2 regions of the Lactiplantibacillus sp. 7.2.4 genome follow, and region 2 is predicted to be linked to the other one. Evidence: predicted binding sites of a transcription regulator. Region 2 holds the regulator's gene; the other holds the start of a gene.

Region 1 (11,505 bases), on a different contig from region 2:
CGCCTTAAACAGGGTCATTTCATCCGCATACTGAATATCACTGCCGACTGATAACCCGTGAGCCAGCCGCGTTACTTTGATGCCGGCGGGCTTAACTAGCCGTGAAATATACATCGCAGTGGCTTCACCCTCAGGCGTGGCGTTGGTCGCGATGATGACTTCTTCGATGGCTTCATTTTGCTGGAGCCGTTTCAATAAACTGGCAATGTTGATATCTTCCGGGCCCTTACCGTCGATTGGCGAAAGCACACCATGCAGCACGTGATACAACCCGTTATATTCCTTGATTTTTTCCATCGCCATGACGTCCTTGGCTTCTTCCACCACCAGCACAGTGCTCTGGTCGCGCGACTTGTCCTTACAAATCACACACGGATCATCTTCAGTGATATTGCCACAAATACTACAAAAATGCAGGTCCCGTTTGGCCGCAATCAGCGACTTAGCGAACTCGGTGACATCATCACCGTTCATATCAATCGTATAAAACGCCAGCCGTGTCGCCGTCTTGCCCCCAATGCCGGGCAACTTCATGTAACTATCGATCAACTTCGCAATTGGTTCTGGATACTGCATGTGCTTACCTCGTTTTTACTGTAATCCCTTAGTATACTTGCCCATCGTGCTCTGTGTCTGGTCATCGACCTTAGTCAACGCGTCGTTGACTGCGGCTAAGACCAAATCTTGTAACATGTCGACATCGTCTGGATCAACGGCGTCGGGGTTAATCGTGATATCTTGCATCTTCTTGTCGCCAGTGAAGGTCACTTTGACCATGTCGTCAGGCGCTGACCCGGTAAACGTCTGTTCATTTAGAGCAGCTTGTTCGGCCGTCATTTGTGCCTGCATCTTTTTCATTTGTTTCATCATACTTTGCATATTTCCCATTCCACGCATCATAATTATCAGTTCCTTTCATGGTTAGTCTGGCTGAACCTCGACTAGGTCGCCAAACATGTTCTTCGCTTCTTCAACAACGGGTGCTTTGGCCGGTGCCTGCTTCTCAGGAGTGGCACCCCCTGGCTGATGAGTCGCCAAGTAATCCTTACGAATCTGCGGCCATTGCTCCTTAGGTACACACACGATCTTGGGTGCTTGACCCATCAAGCGGTCCAATCCATTACCGAGCGCATCAATCAGTGTCTGGTCATCGATCGCCTTTTGATAAACGAACGCGTAATCAAAGGCAACCACAACGCCATCCGCACTCGCAGCAACCGGCTGAGCAACGTGCATCAGCGCACGTTGGGTCACACTCAAGATATTCATCAAATCGGTCCAAACGTCTCTAACCTTCAACAAGTCATTCTTGGTCGCCGCACCCAAAATCGGATAGATTTGGCTAACGTTGACCTTTTTAACAACTGGGCCACTGCTCGTACGCGGTTTCGCTGGCGCAGGTTTAGTATTCCCACCACCTTGCGTTCGCAACGTTTTAACTTCATTTTGCAGTTGTTCAACTTGTTGTGCGAGCTTGTGCACTGTTGGATCTTCTGGATTGACGGCCGCGGTAGTTGTCGCTGGCTGAGCAGTTGCCGTTTGACCATCCAACTGCGCGAGTTTGACCGTCAAAACTTCCAAGTAAACGTCGGGATGCGTCGTGAACCGCATCTGCTGCTGAATATCATTCAGTGTTTTGACCATCTGATACAAGACTTCGGCGTCGATTTCCTTGGCAAAAGCCTCAAACTGTTGGTCATCTTCGCCCATGGCCACACTGTCGACCATTTCAGGGGCCTGTTGATAGAGTAACACGTCTCGCGTATAACTAATCAAATCTTCGATGAAGCGGTTCGCATCTTTACCTTCTTGTAAGATTTCGCGCATCGTCTCCAAGGCCGGTTTGGTCTCGTGGTGCGTCACCTGCGTCACATAATTGGCCAGTAACTGCTTGGTGACACTCCCCGTGACCATCAACGCATCATCTAGGGTGACCGTGTTATCCCCGAAGGAAATCACTTGGTCCAAGATACTCAATGCATCCCGCATCCCACCTTCAGCGGCCGCCGCAATCACACGCAGCGCTTTTTCATCGTAGGTCACGTCTTTTTCATTCAGGATGTAGACCATTCGATCATAACTATCCTTGGCCGTGATCCGCCGAAAGTCAAAACGCTGGGTCCGCGAAATAATCGTTAACGGAATCTTATGTGGTTCAGTAGTGGCTAAAATGAAGATGACGTTTGCCGGCGGTTCTTCCAACGTCTTCAACAGTGCGTTGAACGCCCCGGTCGACAACATGTGGACTTCATCAATAATATAGACTTTATAATCCGCCTGGGTCGGTGCGTACTTGGCCTTATCACGGATATCACGAATTTCTTCGACCCCGTTATTGGAAGCAGCATCGATTTCGATGACATCGTTCAACTGCCCCTTGGTGATCGCCGTACACGTCTCACATTCATTGCACGGCTCCCCGTCAACCAGATGGTGACAGTTGATGGCCTTCGCAAAGATCTTAGCTGCCGACGTCTTCCCAGTTCCCCGGGGACCTGTAAACAGATACGCATGGCTCGTCTGGTGGGTCATAATGGCATTTTTTAACGTCTGGGTAATCATTTGTTGCCCGACGATTTCATCAAAGCGTTGGGGACGCCAAACCCGATATAGTGCCCGATACATGCGATTCTTCCTTTCTTACATCAGTCATATTTATGTTTTGTTATTAAAAAATCATTGGCTTGTGGTTCGTCAGTCGGCTCAAGAAGTCGGACTAAGGCGCATACCGGCTGACGAACAAGAATCCACCAACTGGCACGTTTTAATCAGCGTTAATGCTGAACAATCACCGACACAACGAATGTTACATTACTATATTAATACCATCTGTATGTGAATGCGACCTCAACTCAGTGTGCACGACAAGTCGTCATCCAAGCATCGGCCGTAAAAGCCAGTTAGGTTAAATAAAAAGCTCTCAACCGAATGGCTAAGAGCTGTTACATTTCATAAAAACAAAAGGCACAAGATGAAGCAAACTTAGTGCTGCTTCCTTCCGGACCTGACACGATTCGTAAATCCACCCTTGCCTTTTGGCCTTGCGGCAAATACTATAATACATGATTTTTCTGATAATTACCAGCCATCCGCCTAATTTTTTTCGGCAGCTGCTCGGCGGGCTTTCTTCGCCGCTTTCTTGCGTTTCCGAATGTCACGGAAGAAGTTTTCCAGCATCTCACCCGCTGGCCGTGCTAGAATGCGCTCATGGACCGTCACCTGATGATTCAAACGCGTATCATCCATCACTTGATATAAACTACGGACGGCGCCGGCTTTCGGATCCCGCGCGCCAAAGTAAAGTTCTGGTACTCGGGCATTGATGATCGCGCCACTGCACATCAAGCAAGGCTCCAAAGTCACATAGAGTTGGCAGTCTTCTAGCCGCCAACTATGCAAATACTCGCAAGCTTCTTGAATCGCAATGATTTCGGCATGCATCGTGGCATCTTGACCATGCTCGCGCAAGTTATGGCCGCGGCCAATGATTTCACCCTGGTGCACGATCACGGCACCAATTGGGACTTCACCAATCAGGTAAGCCATCCGCGCTTCATGCAACGCTTCTTGCATCCAGTCTTCCGCTGTTGGTTCTGCCACGACTATCCCTCCTTTACACTCTGCAATATATAGTAGCCTTTATCCTTTTTAATAATCTGACAATTACCAAAAGTGGTCTGCATCAACTTCTTCGCAGAGGGCGCCCCCTGCTTCTTCTGTAAGACAACGGTCAGGGTTCCGCCCACAGCGAGTCTTGAACTAGCCCCGGTCAACATTGCATCAACGACGGCCTTACCCGCGCGTACTGGCGGGTTCGTCACAATGGCTGCATAGTTGGTCGCCGTGACCTGCTCGTAAACATCCGACGTAAAAATATTAACGTTGGTGATGCCATTTAAGGCGACATTTTTTCGCGCCAGACTCAATGCTAATTCGTTGACGTCGACCATATCGACAGTCCGTTCTGGCGACTGATACGCTAACGCCATCCCGATTGGCCCGTAGCCGGTCCCCAAATCAAGAATCGGCCCATCCGGTAAATCGGTAGCGTCAAAGGCCGCTAGTAGCGTCCGCGAGCCGTAATCGACGGTCCGCTTAGAGAAGACGCCGTTGTCCGTTGTAAATTTAAATTGGTGATTAAAAATTTCAAAATTCCACTGCTTTTCATCATGCACAATATCCGGATTGTGTGTATAATAATAGTTGGTCATATTTATTTTCCTCTGAATTTCTGGTCTATATCTATGATAACTGATTCAACGAGTGAACCACAAATAATTTAAAAAAACTTTTCGTCGGTTAAAGGCTGACACTGACACAACATCTGGGGTTTGTGATTTTTACCACGCCCTAGATGTTGTGTTTTTTGATTGTTTTTTTCACCACATGTTGTATACTAAATTTATCAGAAAAACGAGTTAGGATGATGAAAGATGAAAAAAGTTACCGTATTTACTAAAAACAACTGCATGCAATGCAAGATGACTAAGAAGTTCCTTACTGCGCACAATATCGCCTTTGAAGAAAAGAATATCAACACGAATCCTGAATACGTGGATTACTTGAAAGATCAAGGCTTCCAAGCAGTTCCCGTTGTTGAGATCAATGGCGAAGACAGTATTTCTGGCTTCCGTCCCGATGCTTTAAAACAATTAGCTGTCTAGTTTACCCGCGCTTTTTTGCGTGGTTACATAGCTGGTTTGTCTTACAAAATATCATGAACGACCCACAATCAGTTGGACGATGATTGTGGGTCGTCGATTTTGCCAGTCACTATTATTATATTGTAGAAAGAGGATTCCTTATGACCTTAAAAGATTTAAAAGACGTTACGTATTATGACTTGAATAATGAGATCAATATTCCCGTTAATAATCAGATTCCACTCAATAAAGACCAAGATGCACTCGCGGCCTTCCTTGAACAAAACGTTAAGCCCAACACGATGACCTTTGATAGTCTCAAAGCCCGGTTTGACTACTTACGTGAACACGACTATTTGGAAACCCCTGCCATCGACAAATATGATTTTAGCTTCATTGAAAAGCTTTACGATTACTTGCGGTCCCAAGATTTCCATTTCAAGACATTTATGGCCGCCTACAAGTTTTACGCCCAATACGCGTTAAAGACTGACGATGGCGACTACTACTTGGAAAACTTCATCGACCGGGTCGCAATGAACGCCCTCTACTTTGCGGACGGTGACGAAGGTCTTGCCATGGATTTGGCTGACGAAATCATTCATCAACGTTACCAACCGGCAACACCGAGCTTCTTAAACGCTGGTCGCGCGCGGCGGGGCGAATTGATTTCTTGCTTCTTGATTCAGTCGACGGATGACATGAACTCAATTGGCCGGACCATCAACTCCGCACTCCAATTATCACGAATCGGTGGTGGGGTCGGTATCAACCTCAGCAACTTACGGGGTGCCGGCGATCCCATCAAGCATATCGATGGCGCTGCTAGTGGTGTCGTTCCAGTCATGAAGTTATTGGAAGATAGTTTCTCATACTCCAATCAATTGGGACAACGCCAAGGTGCCGGGGTCGTTTACCTCAGTGTCTTCCATCCAGACATCATTTCCTTCCTCTCTGCTAAGAAGGAAAATGCCGATGAAAAGATTCGGTTAAAGACGTTGTCACTCGGTGTGACCGTTCCTGATAAGTTTTATGAACTAATCAAGGCGGACGCTGACATGTACCTATTTAGTCCTTACGGGGTCGAACGTGAATATGGGGTCCCATTCTCATACGTCGATATCACTAAGGAATACGACAACATGGTCCAAAACCCGAACATCCGTAAGACTAAGATCAAGGCACGTGACCTTGAAAATGAAATCAGTAAGTTACAACAAGAATCTGGTTACCCATACGTCGTCAACGTGGACACCGCTAACCGCGACAATCCAATCGATGGCAAAATCGTCATGAGTAACTTATGTTCTGAAGTGATGCAGGTCCAAACACCATCACTGATCAACGATCAACAACAATACGAAAAACTCGGTACCGATATCAGCTGTAACTTGGGGTCAACGAATATCGTTAACTTAATGGCTTCCCCTGACTTTGGTCACTCCGTTGAAGCAATGGTGCGGGCCTTGACGTTTGTCACTGACCACTCCAACGTCGACGTTGTGCCTTCGATTCAAAAAGGAAACCATCAGGCTCATACGATTGGTTTGGGTGCGATGGGGCTGCACGCCTACTTCGCCAAGAACCATATGGAATATGGGAGCAAGGAAGCTGTCGACTTCACGAACATCTACTTCCTACTCTTGAACTACTGGACACTGAAAGCTTCTAACGAAATCGCTCGTGAACGCCACGAAACTTTCGTTAACTTTGAAAAGTCGAAGTACGCGGATGGGACTTACTTCGACAAGTACACGACTCAAGATTGGCAACCGAAATATGACAAGACGGCCGCCCTCTTTGATGGCATCTTCATTCCAACCAAAGCAGATTGGGAAGCCCTCAAGGAAGCTGTTATGCGCGATGGTCTTTACCACCAAAACCGGATGGCAGTCGCTCCAAACGGCTCGATTTCTTACATTAATGATACGACCGCTAGCTTGCACCCAATCATCAATCGGGTCGAAGAACGGCAAGAAAAGAAAATTGGTAAGATTTATTATCCCGCTCCTTACCTATCTAATGATACAATTGGTTATTATAAGTCAGCATATGATACAGATATGCGCAAAGTCATCGACGTTTACGCGGCTGCTCAGCAACACGTTGATCAAGGGATGAGTTTGACACTCTTCATGCGTTCAACGATTCCAGCTGGCTTATACGAATGGAAAGATGGTCGCACTGATAAGATGACCACGCGGGACTTGAACATTTTACGGAACTACGCCTATCATAAGGGGATCAAGTCCATTTACTACATCCGGACCTTTACCGACGATGATGGTGAAGTTGGCGTAAATGAATGTGAAAGCTGCGTAATCTAGTATCTTAGATCTCTAGGAGGATAACAAATGGCAACAGACTTGGCTTACTACCAAAAACTGCTCAGTAATGGCAACTATAAGGCAATTAACTGGGATCAAGTTTCAGATGCAATTGATAAAAGTACCTGGGAAAAACTAACGGAACAATTCTGGTTAGATACCCGGATTCCGGTCTCCAACGATATGGCAGACTGGCGTGAATTAGATGACGACCATCGTTGGGTGGTTGGACACGTGTTCGGCGGGTTAACACTGCTTGACACCTTACAATCACAAGATGGCTTGCAAGCCCTTCGGCGAAACGTCTTAACGTCCCACGAAACGGCCGTTTTGAATAACATTCAATTCATGGAATCGGTCCACGCAAAGAGTTACTCAACGATTTTTGAAACGTTGAATACGCCTGACGAAATCAACGAAATCTTCGACTGGAGTGACAGTGAAGAATTCTTGCAAACTAAGGCACAATGGATCTACAAGCTTTACGATAATATCGATGAAGACCCATTGAAGCAAAAAGTAGCGAACGTCTTCTTGGAAACGTTCCTGTTCTATTCCGGTTTCTACACACCGCTATATTACTTGGGTCATAACCAATTACCAAACGTCGCCGAAATCATCAAATTGATTTTACGGGACGAAAGTGTTCATGGCACTTACATTGGTTACAAGTTCCAATTAGGCTTCAAGAACCGTTCCGAAAAGCAACAAGCCGAATTCAAAGACTGGATGTTCGACTTCCTCTACAAGCTTTACGAAAACGAAGAAAACTACGTGCACCTCGTTTACGATCAAATTGGCTGGTCAGATGAAGTTTTGACCTTCAGTCGTTACAACGCCAACAAAGCCTTGATGAACTTGGGTCAAGACGCCCTCTTCCCAGACACGGCAGAAGACATTAACCCAGTCGTCATGAACGGGATCTCAACGGGGACTTCTAACCACGACTTCTTCTCACAAGTTGGGAATGGTTACCGGTTAGGTCAAGTTGAAGCCATGCAAGATACCGATTACGATATTGGTGAACCAGACGACTAAAACGTCTCGTCAGTACGAACGTTGTTAGTTGGTATCACGGTGTTATTAATTAAAATGCGGCTCGGCAGCGGGTCGCATTTCTGCTAGGAAAATTTATTTTGGGGGTCGTTTCAAATGGCAATTCATAATATTTGTGTCTTTTGTGGGTCCAATTCTGGTTTGGACCAAGCTTTTAGTGATAAGACGGTCGCGCTAGGCAAATACCTCGCTGCCAATGATTATCAACTGGTCTATGGTGGGGGTGACCATGGCCTGATGGGGAAAGTCGCCAAAGCAACCATGACGGCTGGTGGGCGCGTGATTGGTATCATTCCCCACTTTCTCGTCGAACGCGAACTCGCTTTCAAAGAAGTGACGACGTTCATCGAAACGCGTACGATGACGGAACGGAAAGAAAAAATGTTGCATCTCGCTGACGCATTCATTGTCTTACCCGGCGGCTTCGGAACGTTTGAAGAATTCCTGCAGATGCTCTCATGGAGTCAGATGGACATCCATCAAAAACCAATCGCCCTGTACAACATTGACGGCTTCTACGATGACCTGGTCAACATGCTGCAAAAGACCGCCGATTTGGGCTTTGCACCGGAAGCAAACCTTGACCTGTTTATTAATGGTCATGATTTGGACGAAATCTTCGACGGCTTTCAGCACTTTAAACACGTCCTACCGCCTAAATATACGAATTAAGCCGCTCGCCATACCGTTATTCGTGTGGCGCTACGACGCAATGACAACCAAAAGACCCGACGTACACGTCTAATTGAAAGACGGTGCGTCGGGTCTTTTGTTGTGTGGGAAGTTGTGTTGATGGGGCTAAATCTGGGCGCGTGTCAGCTAGCAACGACGCATCCCATTCAACTATTTCAACCGTTTGAATAACCACACTGGTCGGCGTTGGCCAGATTTATGCACCCGCGTATTCACCACCTGCAGCAACTGGAGGATGGTGAAAATCAGCGAATTGCGTTTACGGTAGGCGATGTACTTCGGCGCCCAATCCGTCACATATTTTTCCTTATAGGAACGCAACCCTTGGAACCCATATAGTTGGTACCCGTACTCATAGATCAAATGGGCAATCTTTTCTTGAATAAAACTATACCGGGAGACGCCGACGCCGGATAATGGCGCCATTCCCATATTGAAATAGGCATAGCCGTCATCACGCGCCTGTTCAAACAAGTGCACGAACACCGTATCCATGATGCCGGATGGGGCGGCCTTACTTGAACGCATTAAGTCGATCGAGGTCGTCTGATGATTCCCCTGCGGCATGATGTTGGCGAAAGCAACAATCCGGTGCTCAGGATCATAGACGACGGCGATGGGCGCCTGATTCAAGTACGACTCATCAAAGAAGCCCAGTGAGAAGCCCTTTTCCGTCTCACCGGCTAGCCAACTATCTGAAACGGCCCGCAGCTCGGCCATGACTTCTGCGCTAAACGGTGGTTGCAACACCGCAAACTCATACTGATCACGTGCAAATTTATTCATTAACGCGCGTTCACCGCGGAGCCGTTTACCAGCCAGACTAAAATCAGCCAATTTAACATGACCTTCCTCACCCGTTTTGATGAAGTCAAAGCCCATCTCATGCAGCCGCATCGTCAGCGTCTCGTTGATCTCATAAAAGACCAGCGAGCAGCCATCGCTATCGGCATCATCTAGCAATTGTTCAAGCGCCGCCTGGAGCACCGCCTGATTGCCAAACGGCTCACCCATGATAATTAATTTATCCGCCTTGAGCTGATACAAGAAGATGAGTTGGTCTTGGCCATCAACTTGATAATAGTAAGCTAACTTATCATTCAAGTAAGCTAAATGTGAAATTTCATTACCACCATAGTTGTCGATGACCTGCTTGACCCGCGCGGCATCCACCGTTTGCTGTAAACGCTGGTTGTGACCGCTGGCAAAATATCGATACATCAAAACTAAAATCATGGCAGCCAGGACGAGTCCCAGCACCCCAAATAACCAGAGCTTCTGTGACGGGAAGAATAGTGCTTCGGGAACCGCGTGCCGGTGATGGATCTGCGGCGCGTTGTAGACCCCCACGATCGTGTACAACACGAAGGTCACGACGTAGACACAACCAACCCACAACGTTTGCCCCCACGAAAAGGCCATCCGGTCGCGATAATAGGCGTGCCGTGACAGTGCTACTAACGCCAGAATAATGACTAGGAAAATAATAAATTTCATGGAAATTGCATCATAGACGACTAACCAGCGAATCGTATTCAAAATTGCGACCAGCAGAACGATCACGGTCGGCCAAAACGCCTTTTTGACCCGTCCGGCCGTTCCCAACGCGACCCCAATTAGTAGAAACGCCATGATGATACTACTTGCTTGGTTAATGAAAAAGAACGTGTACGGGTAGAACTGCAAGAACAGTTTATTATTGTACGCGAAGTTGGGGACCGTCGACATGAGCAGCATCAAGAAGCCAGAGACGTACAGAAAGACCGTCAAGACCATCTGAGCGCCCCGTTGCAAGGCTTGCTTAGGAATTCCTGCCAATCGAACATTGAGCCGATGTCCCGTATCATGGACGAATAGCACTAGCCCAATGGCAAACGGAATAATATAGTAGAATAATCGATAGAACAACAGCCAGGCGACGGCATCTGGGCGCGAAACGCCGACCGCTGCCAGGCCAAAAATCATGAAGACGTCAAACGAGCCGATTCCGCCGGGCACCATTGAAACCTCACCAACGACCGAGGCAATCACAAATAACGGGACAACTGCCGCAAAATCAATCGGCAGCCCCATAAAGTTCCCAATCAACAGGAAGAACAGCACGCAGCCGGTCCATTCACCAAATGAGCCACTCAATAAGCGCACGACATTACCTAGTGTCAAGCCATCAAAAAATTCCGAATCATTGACCCGGGTGAAAATAAAAATGGCTGGAAAATACAAGGCCCCGCCGACGAGCCAAATCCAGTAAGTCCCGTACATTTGACCAATGCCGAAACCGTAAACTAGGACCAGCGAAATCATACAGTACAGTGATAGGCCCGAAACTAAAAATAACGCGATTTTGGAAATCGCAAATACGATTTGTTTTTTAGTCGCTTCACGGTTATAAAAGTTAGCGCGCAAGGACGCACCCAGCACGCCACCAAAGCCACCAATATTCGTAAACGTATTGGTGATCCACCCCGCTTTTAGAATATAGCCCAATGAATAGTGATTGGGTAAAAACTTCGTAATCATCACATCGTATGTCAGCATTGGCGTGACGGCAATAATCCCAATCACGACCATACTCAATAGATGCCACCAACTTTGCGAAGCCAGTGCGGTCGCCAACTGCGCACCGCTGACCTCCTTCGCGATTTTGCCGACTTCTGAAATCACAAATAACAGGACGGAGAACACAAACAGCGCCTTAATGATCCCCATGCGTTTATTGATTGCCGCCCCGATTTTCTGTAACCTTGCCTTCAAAAAAATTCCCCCATCTGGTCTGTTTGTTCCTA
Region 2 (11,505 bases):
ACGCAAGTTGGGCTCCGTAGTTTCTTAACAAAAATGTATGGGTTCATGACGGTTGCTGTGTTGGTTTCAGCCTTGACCGTTTACTTATCAATGACCATGTTCCAGGCACAAATTTATGCTGCCTTCAATGCTCATCCAATCATGGCACTGGTTATTTTCATTGTTAGCATGTTCGTCATGATTGGCGGGATTCAAGCCAATGCAACGCGTAATCCAGCAATGAGTTTTACCTTGCTGATGCTGTTCTCAGTGGTCTTTGGGGTCGAAATGTCGATCATCTTATCCTTATACACGGGTGCGGTGATTACCGGGGCCTTCGTTGCTGCTGGTGCAGTTTTCGCCACGATGGCCGTTATTGGGACGACCACTAAGCGTGATATTTCACGGATCGGTAGCCATCTGATTGCCGCATTAATTGGTTTGTTTGTGGCTTCCATCGTTAACATGTTCTTACAAAGCGCCATGATTAGTTATATCTTCTCATACATCGGTGTCTTGATTTTCGCCGGTTTATCCATGTGGGATGCTAATCGGATGCGAGACATGTATTTACAATATGGTGACCAAGTTTCATCTACTGGTTTAGCCGTTACTGGGGCCTTACAACTCTATTTGGATTTTGTTAACTTATTCTTATACTTCGTCCAAATCTTCGGTGGTTCAAGCCGCGACTAATCACTAACAAAATAAGCTTCAAATTAGACACGCTAGCCCGTTCGGTTAGGGTGTCTTTTCGTTAGTATGCCGATATGGGCCAGCTGGTGGTTATGAGTTGTGATGCATAATTATTGAAACATGCGTCAATATGCGTCGTGCTAGTTATTATTTAGCATAAAAGCTGATTGAAACGTGCTAGTTGGATTGTTGTTCGTCAGCGGAGGCGAGCCCTATTCTGACCTCCGGGGCTGGCTGACAACGCTGGAACAGGGCGGACATCGATTTGAACTCACGCAGAAGCCCACTGCGCAATTTCAAATACGAGTCTTATCCTAAGCCGGAAGAAGACCACTTCCAGCTAAGAATAATTTGGCTACTGAGCATTGTCAGCCAGCCCCTCCGGTCGGGAACCCGCTCGAATGGCGGATGAACGGCCACTTATCTGGGTGCAATTGGCTAATGAATATTAGGTGACTGGTCCTTCAGATAAACCTTTTTAATTGGTATCGATGGTGGCTAAAAAACTCATCGAAATTTTCAGGCCAAGATTTTGTCGAGCGGACCTAATCGAAACTGCTTTGTTGGTAAATGACTGGATTACTGATTGCAAAGCATTAACGACTAATTAATTTTTAGCCTTATTCGAAGACATATCGAGTAAAGGATAGTAATCTGACACTTCTGTATTGACGACACTAGACGATAGACTAATGACTAAGAAAAAGTTTTAGACAAAACAAATCTAACAGTCAGATAACAGTTGTACTGTTTGATATGAATCAGTGATCAGTCTTTAAAAAAGTTGGGTCCGCACATTTCCGCCTTTCGAATACAATCCCGGCTGGAAGGTATTCTGGGCAAGGCCAAGTGGTGAAATTTCACTTAGCAAGCGTTTTTGGCTTGGTTAGTGAAAGACCAGTATTTAAGACGTGGGCTGTCGGCTTAAATCTGTGTCCACCACGTTCCGGCCATTGCACAGAATGCCTGGAAGCCGGTGTAGGAAGCATCTACTACAGCAAGTTTACGGTAACTCGCACTGTTTCCAGCGGGCCCCAGCTGGCAGCACTTGAACTTAGAAAATGGCACGTTTTAATCATGATTCATAACACACAATGCGTGTCAATATTCAAAGTCAAAGGCGGCCAGCTCACTAACGAACAGAAAATCTATGATTTACCGGGTTTTCAGTGGGCCGAACTCCCGTTTTAGGTGATTGTTTGGTACAATTATAAGGGTAAACCACTTGTTAGTGGACCACATACCGGTCGCAAAATCAGTTTGATGCAAAATGACTGATAACACTGATGAGCATTGCATGATATCGATAACTTAAAATTAAGAGACGGGGAGCAAACCAATGGCAAAAAAATTATTACTGATTGATGGTAACAGTGTGGCGTTTCGGGCGTTCTTTGCCTTGCATAACCAACTGGAACGGTTCGTAAATCCGGATGGCTTGCATACAAACGCTATTTATGGCTTTAATACCATGCTTGACCACATGATCAAGGCCGTGGACCCCACCGATATGCTGGTGGCTTTTGATGCGGGTAAGACCACGTTTAGAACCGCCATGTATGATAATTATAAGGGGGGCCGCGCCAAGACCCCAAGTGAGTTCTCTGAGCAGATGCCATATATTAAGCAATTATTAGACGCTTATGGCATTAAACATTATGAATTAAAAGATTATGAAGCCGATGATATTATCGGGACGCTGGCTGGGCAGGCTGATCAAGCGGGCTATACGACGACGATCGTTACTGGTGATCGTGATTTGACCCAGTTAACGACGGAACGGACGACGGTGGCAGTGACCGTTAAAGGGGTTTCAGAAGTTGAACGCTACACCCCAGAACACGTTACAGAAAAATTAGGCATCACGCCGGCACAAATCATTGATATGAAGGGGCTAACGGGTGATACTTCAGATAATTATCCTGGTGTGACCAAGGTCGGCGAGAAGACAGCGCTGAAATTGCTGAAACAATACGGGTCGATGGAAGGTATCTATGAAAACATCGATGCGATGAAGGCCAGCAAGATGAAGGAACATCTGATTGAGGACCGCGAACAGGCGGCTCAAGCCAAGGTGCTCGCAACCATCAAGCGGGATGCACCGATTGAGGTTCAGTTGTCAGATTTGACCTATAATGGCCCTGATTTGGACCAGTTGGCCGCGTTCTATCAAACGATGGATTTTCAGTCATTTTTGAAGAAGTTGCATCTGCAATCTGACGAACCAGCGACACCAATCGAATACACTGTTTTGACCAAAGACAATTTGGATGAATTACAACAATTCACGACCAATGTCGACTTCTATCTTGAAATGCCGACACCAAACTACCACACCTCCGCCTTCGCTGGTTTTGCGATTGGTGCGGATGGTCATTGGTGTATTAGTCGTGATGTTGAATTGTTGATGCAACCCGCAGTCAGCGAGCTTTTGACTAGCGATACGCTGACCAAGGACGTTTTTGATATGAAACGAACGATGGTTGGGCTGAACCGTTTGGGCATCCAGCTTGGTAAGGTCGATTTCGACCTATTACTCGTTTCATATTTACTAGACACCAATGATAACAGCAACGACCTTGGTAGTCTGGCGGAACAACACGGCTACACTGACTTGCCAAGTGACGAGACCGTCTACGGCAAGGGTGTCAAACGTGCGATTCCAGAGGATGATGACGTGTTCTTCAGTCATTTGGCACGAAAATTAGCGGCAATTGCTGATTTGAAATCACGCTTGTTGAAAGAACTCGCGGATAATGAGCAGGCCCAACTCTACGATGATATCGAAAAACCAATGGCGACGGTGCTCGCTCAGATGGAAATTGCCGGCATTACCGTTGATAGCAGTCGCTTGAAGGCGATGGGTAGTCAGTTTACGGAACGCCTGAGTGAGATCGAACAGACCATCTATCAAGAAGCCGGTGAAGAGTTCAATATCAATTCACCCAAGCAATTGGGCCACATTTTATTTGAAGAAATGAAGTTACCAGTCATTAAAAAGACGAAGACCGGTTACTCGACCGCCGTCGACGTGTTGGAAAAATTAGCACCAGAAGCACCAATCGTCGCGAATATCTTGCAGTATCGTCAAATTTCAAAGATTCAATCAACCTACGTGGTGGGCTTGCTGGATGCCATTCATTCCACGGACCAAAAAGTGCACACGCGTTATCTTCAAACGTTGACGCAAACAGGCCGCTTGTCCTCAGTTGACCCGAACTTGCAAAATATTCCTGTTCGGCTCGAAGAAGGGCGTAAGATTCGGCAAGCGTTCGTTCCAAGTCATGACGGTTGGCAGATTTTTTCATCTGATTATTCGCAAATTGAATTGCGGGTGCTCGCCCATATTACCGGTGATGAGAACATGCAAGCGGCCTTTAAGGAAGGCGACGACATTCATGCCGCCACGGCGATGCGAATCTTTAATTTGAAATCTGCTGAAGACGTGACACCTAATATTCGTCGGCAAGCCAAAGCGGTCAACTTCGGTATCGTTTACGGCATCAGTGACTATGGCTTGTCACAAAATATTGGTATCAGTCGTAAGCAAGCGCGCAGCTTTATTGACGCTTACTTCAAGGAATATCCAGGTGTCAAGCAGTACATGGATGATATTGTCAAATCGGCAAAGGAACAAGGCTACGTTGAGACAATTTCTCATCGTCGTCGCTATTTGCCAGACATTAATTCGAAGAGTTTCAACCAACGCTCGTTTGCCGAACGGACGGCCATGAACACGCCAATTCAAGGTAGTGCGGCCGATATTATCAAAATTGCGATGATCAAGATGCAAGCCGAGTTGAAAAAAGCTGGTTTGAAAGCAACCATGCTTTTACAAGTTCATGATGAATTGATTTTTGAAGCACCAAAGGAAGAGATTCCAGTTTTAGAAAAATTAGTACCAAGCGTGATGGATTCCGCCGTGAAGTTAGCCGTACCGTTGAAGGTCGAGAGTCACTACGGTGATACTTGGTACGATGCAAAATAGGGGGAACCACCATGCCTGAATTACCAGAAGTTGAAACGGTTCGTCGTGGATTGAATCGGCTCGTTAAAGGTGCCACGATCGCTGATATTGACGTCTATTGGCCCAAAATCATCAATAATGACGTGGCTTTATTCAAACAACGGCTGATCAATCAGACGATTCAAACCATTGACCGGCGTGGCAAATATTTATTGTTCCGATTTAGTAACGGTTTAACGATGGTGTCACACCTACGCATGGAAGGTAAGTACAACGTCGTTCCGCGTGGTGAAGCGCGCGATAAGCATACGCACGTCGTCTTTCATTTAACGGATGACCGGGACTTGCTGTATAACGATACCCGTAAATTTGGGCGGATGACGTTGGTGCCGACTGGTGAGGAACTATCGGTGGCTGGACTACGCACAATTGGCCCGGAGCCGGTCGCTGACCAACTGACCTTGGCTTATCTGACTGCGACGCTTGAACATTCCAAGAAAATGATCAAGCCGCTCTTACTGGACCAGAGTAAGATTGCGGGCATCGGCAATATTTATGCGGATGAAACGTTGTGGATGAGCAAGATTCATCCGATGCGGCCAGCTAATTCGCTGACAGCCGATGAAATTGCAACGTTGCGCGACAATATTATTACCGAAATGGCATTAGCCATCAAAGGACACGGAACGACGGTACACTCGTTCTCAACGGCGTTTGGTGAGGCCGGTCAATTTCAGAATCACTTGCACGTCTATGGTCGTGAAGGTGAACCTTGTGAGCGGTGTGGTACGATGATTGAGAAAATCAAGGTCGCGCAGCGTGGGACACATTTCTGTCCCCTTGAACAACGATTGTAGGTGACCACCGTGACGAAATTAATCGGGTTGACCGGTGGGATTGCGACTGGAAAATCCACCGTTTCTAAGTTATTAGCGCAGTATTTACCTATCGTGGATGCTGACAAAATCGCCTGGGCGGTCGAAGGACCAGGACAACCCACGACGCAGAAAATCGCTGCTAAGTTTGGGCCGGACGCATTATTGGCGGATGGTTCACTCAATCGGCCATGGCTCGGCCAGTTAGTTTTTAATGATTCGGCCGCCTTGCAGGATTTGACGGCCATTACCAGTTTGCCGATTCAATATGCGATGTTTGAAGCCATCGTCGCGGCAGGCCAGTCGAATCCAACGGCGATTATTCTAGACGTGCCGTTACTCTATGAGAGTGGCTGGCAGAATGTCTGTGACCAGGTTGTCGTCGTGACTGCACCACCGGCCATCGTACTAAAACGCTTGATGGCGCGCAACCAGCTGTCAAAGCAAGCGGCCCAGGCACGAATTGCGAGTCAGCTGCCATTGGCTCAAAAGGCCGCGTGGGCGGACGTGGTGATTGATAACGGTTCAACCGTTGATAAAACTGAAGCCGCCGTGTTAAAATGGCTAGAAACTATGACTGTTTAATAAAAATAATTGTGACTTGTTACAAGGGGTGTGAAAGCTATGCAATGTCCACATTGTCATCATAATGGCTCCCGTGTGGTTGACAGTCGACCGACTGATGACGGTCGCGTCATCCGGCGTCGGCGGGAATGCGAAAACTGTGGTTTCCGATTTACGACGTTTGAACGGGTCGAAGCGACCCCGTTATTAGTGATCAAGAAAAATGGTGCCCGTGAAGAATTCAATCGTGAGAAGGTCTTACGAGGGATTATTCGCTCCGCCGAAAAACGCCCAGTCAGCATGGAAACCATGACTGGGGTCGTTGATGATGTTGAAAATAAAGTCCGGTCACTGGGTGAAAATGAAATTTCCAGCCAAGTGATCGGTGAGTACGTGATGGAACAGCTCGCGGATATTGATGAAATTTCTTATATTCGTTTCGCTAGTGTTTATCGCCAATTCAAGGATATGCACGTCTTCTTGAACGAACTCCAAGATATGATGGAACGTGACAAGGTCAAGTTGGCGAAACCGTCAGTGAAGACCGAGCACGCGCCAAAACGTAAAAAAGATTAGGTCAAAAGAATGGTGAACAAGATGCCAAATGAAGAACCATTGACGCCCAAATCAGGACTGGTGGTCCCACAAGCCCCAGCGTTGAGCGCCGCCCAGCAAGCAGTCTTAGCGGAGCTGTATTTACCGTTGATCGGGCCACTGGCATATAGTTTGTATGCCGCGCTGCGAAGCTTACAAAGCAGTGAAAACGAACTGAGTAATCGTCGTAGTCATGCGGAATTGCTAGGAATTTTGAACGCAGATTTACCGACCGTATTGGCAGCACGTCGTAAACTAGAGGCGACGGGGCTGTTACGGAGTTATTACCAACAAGATGAGCTCGGCACTTTGTATATTTATCGCTTGCAGGCACCGCAACTAGCCTTACAATTCTTTGCAGATGACCTGTTAAGCGTTTTGCTGCTCGATACTGTTGGGGAATTACGCTACCAACAGCTGGCTAGTGATTTTGCCACGCAACCGGTGGATCTGACGGCGGCGAAGGACGTGACGGCTAATATCCTCGAGGTATTTCACGTTGATGGTCATAAAGTCACGACCACGCCACGCCCTGTCCAGCAGGTGCGGGCACAGCTGGCTGCCAATGAACCGGCTGAAGATCAATCACCAGTACTCAGTGATGATGACTTCGATTGGCAATTATTAGGTCAAATCTTGAAGCAAAACTACGTTGACTTGAAACAAGTGGCTAGTTCGCGCCAACTTATCGTTACGGAAAGTCGGGTTTATGGCATCAGTGAGATTGAGATGGCCAAGCTGATCAGTGAAGTTGCCAGTTTGACGACTGGACAATTTGACGAGAACCAGTTGAAACTATTGATCGCACGCCGGTATGAGCGGCCAACCACGCCAACTCGGACGACGACAAATGAAGCAACGACCGATCAGTCGACTAAACCAACCACTACGGCGGCCAATTCTAGTAAGGCAACCCGGCAGCCAGCTTCAACGGCACAACTTTCTAAGGCGGAACAGCAACTGGTCGATGTTGCGAAGCAGGCCGTGCCGTACGATTTTTTGGCGGCGGTGAAGGCAGAAAAGCACGGCTTTGTGACAAGTGGTGAAAATCGGCTGGTCCATGACTTGATCAGTAGGGGCGTGTTACCGAATTCGGTCATCAACATCGTCATTTATTACTTGCTCCAAAACCGGGAGTTGGCTGCGCTCAATCGAAGTTTGATCGAGACGGTCGCCAATGACTGGCAACAACATGGCGTCAACACGCCAGAAGCGGCGCTGGCCTACTTGAAGCAACGTCAGCGGCCGAAGACCTCGACACCGCGGCGTAAGTCGAATGCCCGGCCAACCCGCAAAGAAGTGATGCCGAAGTGGGCCCAGAAACAACAAGCCGGCGAAGCTCAGCCGGACAAGCCCAACAAGCAACTGTCGGAAGAACAACGTCAGCAATTAGCGGCACGACTCGCCAAGCTCGAGACAAATTCAGAAAAGGAGGACTAAAGCATGGAGAATATCTCAGAAACACTCCGGACGTTAATGAATCGCAAAAACTTGAATCATCGCTATGAGGCGTTAATGACGACCGTGTATCATGATCCAGATGTTCGTCAGTTTTTAGCCGCTCACCAGGATGAATTATCTGCGGATGCTTTGGAACGCTCTGGTGCCAAATTATATGAATTTTGCGAAGAAAAACGCAAGCTCGCCCGGCATGAACCGACGCAGGCACCGGGCTATCAGCCGACATTGGTGATGAGTAATCATCTGATCGACATTGCTTATCAACCAACGCCGCAATTACAAGAACAACAGGCAGCCCGAGCGCTACAACAACGAGTCCGGTCGATCAGCATGCCCAAAAGCATTCAAACGGCCGATTTAAAGTCGTATGATCAAGACGGCGACCGCGCGACGGCACTGGTGGCAGCGCTGGACTTTATTGATGCTTACACGCAAGCCCCGAAACGGTTTCATCGCGGTCTTTACCTGTATGGGTCGTTTGGCGTCGGCAAGACCTATCTGCTCGGTGGGATGGCGAATGAACTGGCCGCCCGCGGCTTCAATACGACATTGATTCATTTTCCAAGCTTTGCGGTCGAAATGAAGCGGTCCATCAGCAACAATACGTCTGCCGATAAGGTCGATGCGATTAAACGGGCGCCAATTTTGATGATCGATGATATTGGCGCAGACGCGTCGTCCACTTGGATTCGCGATGATGTGCTTGGGGTGATTTTAGAGTACCGGATGCAAGAAGAGTTACCAACCTGTTTTTCATCGAACTTTTCAATGCAAGAATTACAGGACGGTTACTTAACGATTTCGCAAAAGGGTGATGAGGAACCAGTCAAAGCCCAGCGAATCATGCAACGGGTGCGCTACCTCTCCAGTGAGATCGAAATGGTCGGTCGCAATCGGCGCTTGAATCCAGATGGTTAAAATCAAGAGTTGACTTTTAAGTTAAAAGTGGTTTAATGAAAACAGATGCAAAAGACACGCTTCGTTTATCATGGCTCACAGAGACCAAGACCTTGTTCTGGAAGTCTTGGACCGGATTTATGAAGATACCACTTTTGTGAACATGCTCAATTGAGCCGGAACGCTTCCGTTATTAGCGCTAATGAGTCAGTGTCCTTTGTGATACTGAAAAATCGGGTGGAACCACGTCAATGACGTCCCTAATGCTAGTTCAGTCTGGCATTAGGGACTTTTTTGTCGTCCCGGCGCGGTGTTTTGGTGAGTGGGTAAATTTTAAGGAGAGTGTCAAGTATATGGCAAGTATTAATGTTAAGTTCCCAGATGGTGCTGTAAAGCAATTTGATGCCGGCGTAACGACGGAAGCAATTGCTAAGTCAATTAGTCCTTCATTGGCTAAACGGTCGGTTGCTGGTAAGTTCAACGATCAGATCGTGGACTACCGCCAACCACTGACAACCGATGGTAGTATCGAAATTATCGCTGCTGATAGCGAAGACGGCCTGAATGTCTTACGGCAAACGGCTGCCCAAGTATTGGCTAACGCGGTCAAGCAACTCTTCCCAAGTATTCATTTTGGGAGTGGTGAAGGGAATGCCAACGGTTTCTTCTTTGATACCGACAACCCAGACGAAGATGGTAAGCAAGTAAGCGAAGATGATTTGGAAGCAATCAGTGATAAGATGGCTGCAATCATCAAGCAAGACTTACCAATCGAACGCGAAGTTTTGTCGAAGGCGGATGCGCTTGCATTAGTTGGCGACAATCCTTACCAACAAGACTTAGTTAACGAACGGGCTGCCGAAAACGATGGTCAAGTCGTGGTTTACAAGCAGGGCGATTTCGTTGATTTATCAGATGGTGCCCAATTAGCCTCAACTGGTAAAGTCAAAGTCTTCAAGCTATTGTCCGTTGCCGGTGCATACTGGCAAGGTAAGTCTAGCAATCCAATGTTACAACGGATCTACGGGACGGCTTTCTTGAAGCAAAAAGACTTGGATGCTGACTTAAAGCGGCGTCAAGAAGCACGTGAACGCGATCACCGGGTCATTGGTAACGAATTAGACTTATTCTTCGTTGATCCTAAGGTCGGCAACGGGTTACCTTACTGGATGCCAAATGGTGCCACGATTCGTCGTCAAATCGAACGTTACATCATCGACAAGGAAGTTGCTAACGGCTACCAACACGTTTACACACCAGTGCTTGCTAACTTAGATGTTTACAAGCAATCTGGTCACTGGGACCACTACCGTGAGGACATGTTCCCACCAATGGACATGGGTGACGGCGAACAATTGGAATTACGGCCAATGAACTGCCCATCACATATTCAAATTTACAACCATCACATTCGCTCATACCGTGAATTACCATTGCGGATCGCCGAACTTGGGATGATGCACCGTTACGAAAAATCCGGGGCCTTGACTGGGTTATCACGGGTTCGTGAAATGACCTTGAACGATGGTCATACATTCGTTGCGTTGGATCAAATCGAGGAAGAATTCAAGAAGATCTTGAGTTTGATGGTTGAAGTATACGAAGACTTCGATATTTCTGACTACCGCTTCCGTTTGAGCTATCGTGACCCTGAAAATACTGAAAAGTACTTCGATGACGATGCAATGTGGGAACGGAGCCAAAAGATGTTGAAATCTGCCATGGATGACATGGGCTTGGATTACTTCGAAGCTGAAGGGGAAGCCGCATTCTACGGTCCTAAGTTAGACGTTCAAACGAAGACGGCCCTTGGTGGTGAAGAAACCTTATCCACGATTCAATTGGACTTCTTGTTACCAGAACGCTTCGATTTGAAGTATGTCGGTGCTGATGGTGAAGAACACCGTCCAGTGATGATTCACCGTGGCTTAGTTTCAACGATGGAACGCTTCGTGGCTTACTTAACTGAAATGTACAAGGGTGCTTTCCCAACTTGGTTGGCTCCTAAGCAAGTTACCATCATTCCAGTTAACAACGGTGCACATGGCGCCTATGCTGAAACGGTTCGTCGTCGTTTAGCCGCTGAAGGCGTTCGGGTAAGTATTGATGACCGGAACGAAAAGATGGGTTACAAGATTCGTGAATCACAAACGAAGAAGGTCCCATACTTGTTAGTTGTCGGTGACCAAGAAGTTGCTAACGGTAGCGTTTCAGTTCGGAAGTACGGCGAAGAACGGACGGAATCCGAAGCTGTCGACATGTTCATCGGGGCAATCACGCAGGAAATCAAGCGTTACAGTCGTGGTGCTAGCAAATAATTAACGACTAATGACATCAATGTAGATTGATGGGTTGACAAGGGCGGTCGTTCTTGTTAATATATTGGAGTTGAGAAAAAAGCAGAAGCACCCGCTTCTCGCCTTGGTAACCAGAGTTATCGGGCAGATGAACGATGAATTGATTCCCATTAAC

Evidence for each region. The regulator NrdR, encoded in region 2, represses ribonucleotide reductase genes. The targets are predictions, from matches to a motif close to ACACNATATATNGTGT.
Region 1: a site for NrdR is predicted at 4,380-4,395, ahead of KGF70_RS15215 (redoxin NrdH). Genes of this name have one in related genera too.

Annotation. Positions count from the first base shown of each region.
Region 1 covers NZ_JAGYGS010000076.1:2,164-13,668, reverse strand. The annotation lists gene recR (recombination mediator RecR) at 1-576, opposite strand, end outside; gene KGF70_RS15240 (YbaB/EbfC family nucleoid-associated protein) at 592-900, opposite strand; gene dnaX (DNA polymerase III subunit gamma/tau) at 922-2,625, opposite strand; RNA gene ffs (signal recognition particle sRNA small type) at 2,949-3,046, opposite strand; gene tadA (tRNA adenosine(34) deaminase TadA) at 3,094-3,600, opposite strand; gene KGF70_RS15220 (class I SAM-dependent methyltransferase) at 3,603-4,211, opposite strand; gene KGF70_RS15215 (redoxin NrdH) at 4,434-4,664, shown strand; gene nrdE (class 1b ribonucleoside-diphosphate reductase subunit alpha) at 4,805-6,970, shown strand; gene nrdF (class 1b ribonucleoside-diphosphate reductase subunit beta) at 6,998-8,008, shown strand; gene KGF70_RS15200 (TIGR00730 family Rossman fold protein) at 8,123-8,698, shown strand; gene mprF (bifunctional lysylphosphatidylglycerol flippase/synthetase MprF) at 8,870-11,473, opposite strand.
Region 2 covers NZ_JAGYGS010000004.1:42,581-54,085, reverse strand. The annotation lists gene KGF70_RS02225 (Bax inhibitor-1/YccA family protein) at 1-675, shown strand, start outside; gene polA (DNA polymerase I) at 2,015-4,663, shown strand; gene mutM (DNA-formamidopyrimidine glycosylase) at 4,675-5,499, shown strand; gene coaE (dephospho-CoA kinase) at 5,509-6,102, shown strand; gene nrdR (transcriptional regulator NrdR) at 6,142-6,657, shown strand; gene KGF70_RS02200 (replication initiation and membrane attachment family protein) at 6,679-8,115, shown strand; gene dnaI (primosomal protein DnaI) at 8,119-9,054, shown strand; gene thrS (threonine--tRNA ligase) at 9,387-11,351, shown strand; ribosomal protein L20 leader region at 11,425-11,505, shown strand, end outside.